Regions from separate parts of the Saccharopolyspora sp. NPDC000359 genome, predicted to be linked through region 2. Evidence: riboswitches for the same ligand, from Rfam matches in the RefSeq annotation. Region 2 holds a riboswitch; the other holds the start of a gene.
The links. Region 2 has a riboswitch for glycine ahead of gcvT (glycine cleavage system aminomethyltransferase GcvT). Riboswitches for the same ligand answer to the same signal wherever they lie in the genome.
Positions count from the first base shown of each region.

Region 1: it holds a riboswitch for glycine, as region 2 does, so the genes downstream of both, gcvH (glycine cleavage system protein GcvH) here and gcvT (glycine cleavage system aminomethyltransferase GcvT) in region 2, are expected to answer to the same signal.

Region 1 is NZ_JBEPDU010000001.1:65,869-69,067, reverse strand. Features, by position in the region: gene ABT324_RS00320 (L-serine ammonia-lyase) at 1-1,181, opposite strand, end outside; gene gcvH (glycine cleavage system protein GcvH) at 1,211-1,582, opposite strand; glycine riboswitch at 1,637-1,734, opposite strand; glycine riboswitch at 1,735-1,830, opposite strand; gene ABT324_RS00310 (PucR family transcriptional regulator) at 2,029-3,199, shown strand, end outside.
Region 2 is NZ_JBEPDU010000042.1:9,715-12,913, forward strand. Features, by position in the region: gene ABT324_RS24585 (acyl-CoA dehydrogenase family protein) at 1-589, opposite strand, end outside; gene ABT324_RS24590 (TetR/AcrR family transcriptional regulator) at 691-1,329, shown strand; glycine riboswitch at 1,439-1,536, shown strand; glycine riboswitch at 1,537-1,636, shown strand; gene gcvT (glycine cleavage system aminomethyltransferase GcvT) at 1,754-2,857, shown strand; gene glyA (serine hydroxymethyltransferase) at 2,882-3,199, shown strand, end outside.

The sequences.
Region 1 (3,199 bases), on a different contig from region 2:
ACCGCGTTGCGCTCGATGCACGGGATCTGCACCAAGCCGCCGATCGGGTCGCAGGTGAGCCCGAGGTTGTGCTCCATCGCGATCTCGGCGGCGTTCTCCACCTGGCGCGGCGTCCCGCCGAGAACCTCCGCCAGCCCGGCAGCGGCCATCGAGCACGCCGAGCCGACCTCGCCTTGGCACCCGACCTCGGCACCGGAGATCGAGGCGTTCTCCTTGAACAACACCCCGACCGCACCCGCCGCGAGCAGGAAACGCACCACACCGTCGTCGTCGGCACCGGGCACGAAGCGGGTGTAGTAGTGCAGCACCGCCGGGACGATGCCCGCCGCCCCGTTGGTCGGGGCGGTCACCACCCGGCCACCGGCCGCGTTCTCCTCGTTGACGGCCAGCGCGAACAGGGTGACCCACTCCAGCGGATCATCCTGACCGGTCAGCGACGCAGCCAGCTCCGCCGCGCGCCGCTTGACCTTCAGCCCGCCCGGCAGCTCGCCGGTGTTGCGGCAGCCGTTGTCCACGCACTCCCGCATCACCTGCCAGATCTCCAGCAGTTCCTTGCGGACCGCGTCCTCGCCGCGCCACGACAGCTCGTTGGCCAGCATGACACCGCTGATGGACAACCCGGACTCCGCCGTGCGCTCGAGGAGTTCCGCACCCGTGCGGAACGGCAACCGCACCTCGGTCTCGTCCGGCTTGATCCGGTCGGCGCCGGTCGCGTCCTCGTCGACGACGAAACCTCCGCCGACCGAGTAGTACTCGGCACTGTCCAGGACGACGTCCCCGGTGAACGCGGTGAACCGCATCCCGTTCGGGTGCACCGGCAGCGACCTGCGGCGGTGCATCACCAGGTCGCGGTCCACGCTGAACCGGATCTCGTGCGCACCGTCCAGCCGCAACCGGCCCGTCGTGCTGATCTCGGTGACCCGGTCCGCCACCGCGGCCGGATCGACGACCTCCGGGCTGTGGCCCTCCAGGCCCAGCAGCACCGCCTTCGGGCTGCCGTGCCCGTGCCCGGTCGCCCCCAACGAACCGAACAGCTCCGCCTTGATCCGCGTGACCTGCGGCAACCGGCCCGCGTCACGCAGTCGTCGCGCGAATCGCTTGGCCGCCCGCATCGGGCCCACGGTGTGCGAACTGGACGGTCCGATGCCCACTGAGAACAGGTCGAAGACACTGATCGCCATTGATCGCCTCCGCTGCTGCCCGGCTCCGGCTACTGCTCGATCAGTCCGGCGTACTGCTCTGCCGTGAGCACAGCACCGGTCGCGGTGGCGCGCACCTCCAGCAGCCAGCCCCCGCCGAACGGCTCCGCGTTGACCAGCGCGGGGTCGTCCACGACGGAGTCGTTGATCGCGACGACCTCACCGGTGACCGGCGCGAACAGGTCGCTGACGGACTTGGTGGACTCCAGCTCACCGCAGGTCTGACCGGCCTCGATCTGCTCGCCGACCTCGGGCAGCTGCACGAAGACGATGTCGCCCAGCGCCTCCGCGGCGTGCTGGGTGATGCCGATGCGGACCACGTCGTCGCGGTCCTCGATCCACTCGTGCTCTTCGGTGTAGCGCAGGTTCTCCGGCAGGGACATGGTGGGAGGCTCCAAAGCGGTCTGGAGGGCGCGGGTGCGCCCGGAATGTGCTGGGCCTCCCCCTCTGTTTCGGTACCTGAGAGCTTCGCCGCGGATCAGCGGCTTGCACCGTGGGTGGCGCGTCCACTGCGACGCGCGCTTTCCAGAGTTGCCTCGCCCGAACGGTCATGGGTGCCTGAGAGTTTTGTGGGGAGTCTTGCTCCTTCGGCGCCCCGCACCTGGTGCGAGGTCTCTCCCGCACGGGGTCGACGGCCGGTATGCGATTGTCTACGTGCTCAGCAACGATAAACGGGCCCGCTCTGGTGCCACAATGCCCACCCCCGGTCCGCGACCAGGCGGCGCTTCCGGCGAACCCGCTCAGCGTGGCCGCCCTCCCGCGCGCCGGGTCCCCTGGCTCGGGCATGACCTCCGGCGGGTGGCGAAGGACGAGTTTCAGGAGGCCGGTGATGCTGGACGTCCGGGCACTGGTCGACCGGGTTGGGCCGACCCTGCTGCGCGCGGTGGTCGTCCCGGAGTCGACCACGTGCGTCGGCGACGTCGTCATCGCCGAACCCGACCAGCACCCGGCGGTGGTCGACGGCGACCTGGTGCTGGGCGTGGCGGTCGCGGACCGCGAGCACGCGGCGGCACTGGTGCGCACCTGCGGCGACCTGGGTGCGGCGGCGGTGCTGTTGAAGCCGCCGGTCGCCGCCGACGAGCACATCACCGCGGCAGCCGAGGAGGCGGACGTCGCCCTGGTCGAGGTCCGGCCGGAGACCGCGTGGGCCCAGCTGGTCTGGTTGATCCGGGCGGCGCTGGCCCGGACCGACTTCGACGAGGCGGACGCGCGCAGCACCGGGGTCGGCGACCTGTTCCGGCTCGCCGACGCGGTGGCCGACGTGGTGGACGCCCCGGTCACCATCGAGGACGCGCACTCCCAGGTGCTCGCCTACTCGGCCCGGCAGGACCTCACCGACCCCGCGCGCGTCTCGACGATCATGGGCCGCAGGCAGCCCGACGACGTGCTCGCCAAGTTCCGGGCGCGCGGCACGTTCCGCAAGCTCAGCAAGGGCAGTTCGGCGATCTTCGTTCCCGCCCAGCAGGACGGCACGCTGCCCCGGCTGGTGGTGCCGATCAGGATGGGCGGTGAACTGCTCGGTTCGATGTGGGCGGTGGTGCCCGACCAGGTCTCCGACGAACGCGCGACGGCGTTCGCCGACACCGCTCCCCTGGTGGCGCTGCAGCTGCTCCGCTGGCGGGCCGTCGCGGACGCCGAGCGGCGGCACAGCGCGGAGCAGGTGCGGCTGCTGCTGGACGGCGGCGAGGGCTGGCGGGTCGCGGCCAACGAACTGGCGGTCCCGAACGAGCTGCACCGGGTGATCGCGATCGAGATGCCCGCTTCGGACGGGCCCGCCGAGGGGCACCGGCTGGCGCTGTGGGAGTGGATCACCCGCGGGATCGGGCGCCGACCGCTGGTCACCGAGATCGGTGCCATGCTCTACGCGGTGGTGCCGGACCGCGACCGCGGCGGCTGGCAGGAACTGCGCACCGCGCTCGCCTCGCACGACATGTCGCCGCGACCGCTGATCGCGGTGGGCACAGCCGTGGCGGTCGCCGAGCTGCCCCAGTCGCGGTCGC
Region 2 (3,199 bases):
AGCCCATGTCGCGGTCGACCAGGAAGCAGGTGACGCCCCCGTTGGCGCCCTTGGCCTTGTCGGTGACCGCGAAGACCATCACGAAGTCCGCGTCGATGCCGCCGGTGATGAAGGTCTTCTCGCCGTTGATCACCCACTCCGCGCCGTCCTTGACCGCCGTGGTGCGCAGGTCCTTGGCGTCCGACCCGGCCCCCGGCTCGGTGATCGCGAAGCAGGACTTGCGGGTGCCCTCGATGGTCGGCAGCAGGTAGCGCTGCTTCTGCTCCTCGTTGGCGTGGTAAAGGATGTTGTCGGCGTAGCCGCCGAACCGGAACGGCACGTAGGTGCGGCCGAGCTCGATCTCGATCAGCGCCGACATCACCGACGACAGGCCCATGCCGCCGTACTCCTCGGGCGTCTGCACGCCCCAGAACCCGGCGTCCTTCGCCTTCTGCTGCAGCTCGTGCTGCTCGTCCTTGGTCAGGCCGCGCTCCCCGGCCCGCTCCCGCCGCAGCACCTCCGGTTCCAGCGGCACCAGCTCGCGCTGGACGAAGTTACGCACCCAGTCCCTGATGTCGCGCTCGGTGTCGGAGAGCGAGAAGTCGACCATCGCCGGATCCCTTCCTGCGGCCATCTAACTAACGTCGTTAGTTTTGTGGCAGCCTAAGACGGTCCCGGCGAACGCCGCAAGGGACCTGACGAGGAGAAGACGTGCCCAGACCGACCACTCCCCGGTTGTCACCGGAACGCATCCGCCGCGTCGGGCTGGAGATCATCGACGCCGACGGCCTGGAGGCGCTGTCCATGCGCCGCCTCGCGGAACGGCTCGGGGTGCGCGCGGCCTCGCTGTACAACCACGTCTCGACCAAGGAAGATTTGCTGCACGAGATCGCCGACGACGTGATGGCCGCGGTGGACGTCGCCGGTTTCGACCAGGACTGGACGAGGGGCCTGCGCACCTGGGCCCGCTCCTACCGCGCGGCCCTGGTCGCCCACCCGAACCTGGTGCCGTTCCTGGCCTACGGCCCGGCCCGCCGCGAGAACGCCCTGCGCCGGGCGGACGCGGTGCACGGCGGCCTGACCCGCGCGGGCTGGCCGCAGCGCTACGCCACCATGATCGGCGCCTCGACGAAGTACCTGGTGGTGGGCTCGGCGATGGGCTCGTTCAGCGGTGGCTTCCCGGACGACGCGGACCTCTACGACGACCGCTTCCCCCACCTGAACAGGGCCCACCTGCTGCGCGAGCACGCGGCGGAGATCGACGAGGCCAGCTTCGAACTGGCCCTCGAAGCCCTCATCGACGGCCTCCGCAAGCAGTACCAGGCCCTGGACACCACGCGAACGACCTGAACCTGTTCAGAAGTCCGGGCAAGCCTGCACGAGATCACTCGCCCGTCCGGTTGACGTGGGTCACCGGGGGTTCGTAGCGTCCAAGGCGCAGAACCGAATACAGCGCCTACGACGTCGTGCGGGAGAGACTCCGGCCCACCGGGACCGGGGCGCCGAAGGAGCAATACTCCCCAGCAAACTCTCAGGCACCGGCACCGCGCGGCACCAGGCGATCACGGAGAAAAGCAGGAGCACCCGCTTCTCGCCCACGGTGCAAGCCACCCCCGCGGGGTGGCGAAACTCTCAGGCCAATGACTCCGGGGAGACCGCCCGACCAGCGCAAGCCCGCGCAGGTCGGGGTCGAGGTGCCCCCGATAAGGTTGGGCGCAGTGAGCTGACCGGCCCTCGACTGCCGACCGGCGCCCACCAGGAGGAGTCCCACACCATGTCGTCGCCACGACGGACGCCCTTGCACCACGTCCACGAAGCGCTCGGAGCCACCTTCACCGAGTTCGCCGGCTGGCAGATGCCGCTGCGCTACTCCGGTGACACCGCGGAGCACAACGCGGTGCGCACCGCCGCGGGCCTGTTCGACCTGACCCACATGGGCGAGATCCGGATCAGCGGCCCGCAGGCCGCCGAGGCGCTCGACCACGCGCTGGTCGCCAACGCCTCCGCGATCACCCCCGGCCGCGCCCGCTACACCATGATCTGCAACCCGGCCGGTGGCGTGCTGGACGACCTGATCGTCTACCGCCTCGACGAGCAGGAGTTCCTGGTGGTGGCCAACGCCGCGAACGCCGCCGTGGTCTCCGCCGAGCTCGCCGACCGGGTCAGCGGCTTCGACGCCCAGCACGAGGACGTCTCCGACGACTACGCGCTGATCGCGGTGCAGGGCCCGAACGCGGTGGCGATTCTCGCGCCGCTGACCGACACCGACCTCTCCGGCGTCAAGTACTACGCGGGTTACCGGACGCAGGTCGCGGGCAAGGACGTGCTGCTGGCGCGCACCGGCTACACCGGCGAGGACGGCTTCGAGCTGTTCACCGCGCCGGGCGACGCCGAGGCCGTGTGGCAGGCGCTGACCGAGTCGGGCGCGCAGCACGGCCTGCAGCCCACCGGGCTGTCCTGCCGCGACACGCTGCGCCTGGAGGCCGGGATGCCGCTGTACGGCAACGAGCTCTCCGCCGACCTCACGCCGTACCACGCGAACCTCGGCCGGGTGGTCAAGCTCGACAAGCCCGGCGACTTCGTCGGCAAGGAAGCGCTGGCGGCTGCCGCGGAGAAGCCCACCGAGCGCACCCTGGTCGGGCTGAGCACCGACCAGCGCCGCGCGCCCCGCCACGGCTACCGGGTGCTGGACGCCGAGGGCTCCGAGATCGGCGTGGTGACCAGCGGCGCCCCGTCCCCGACCTTGGGCCACCCGATCGGACTGGCCTACGTGGACCGCGAGCACAGCGAACCCGGCACCCAGCTGCAGGTCGACATCCGCGGCAAGGCCGTCGCGGTGCAGGTCGTCGAGCTGCCGTTCTACCGCCGCAACGCCTGAGAGATGCACACAGGAGGCAACACCATGTCGACACCGGACCTGTTCAACGACAAGCTGGCCGCGGTGGACCCAGAGGTGGCGGCGGCCGTCGGCGCCGAGCTCAACCGCCAGCAGACCACGCTGGAGATGATCGCGTCGGAGAACTTCGCGCCGCAGGCCGTGCTGGAGGCGCAGGGCTCGGTGCTGACCAACAAGTACGCCGAGGGCTACCCGGGGCGCCGTTACTACGGCGGCTGCGAGCACGTCGACGTCGTCGAGCAGCTGGCCATCGACCGGATCAAGGAGCTGTTCGGCGCCTCGTTCGCCAACGTGCAGCCGCACTCGGGCGCGCAGGCCAACGCC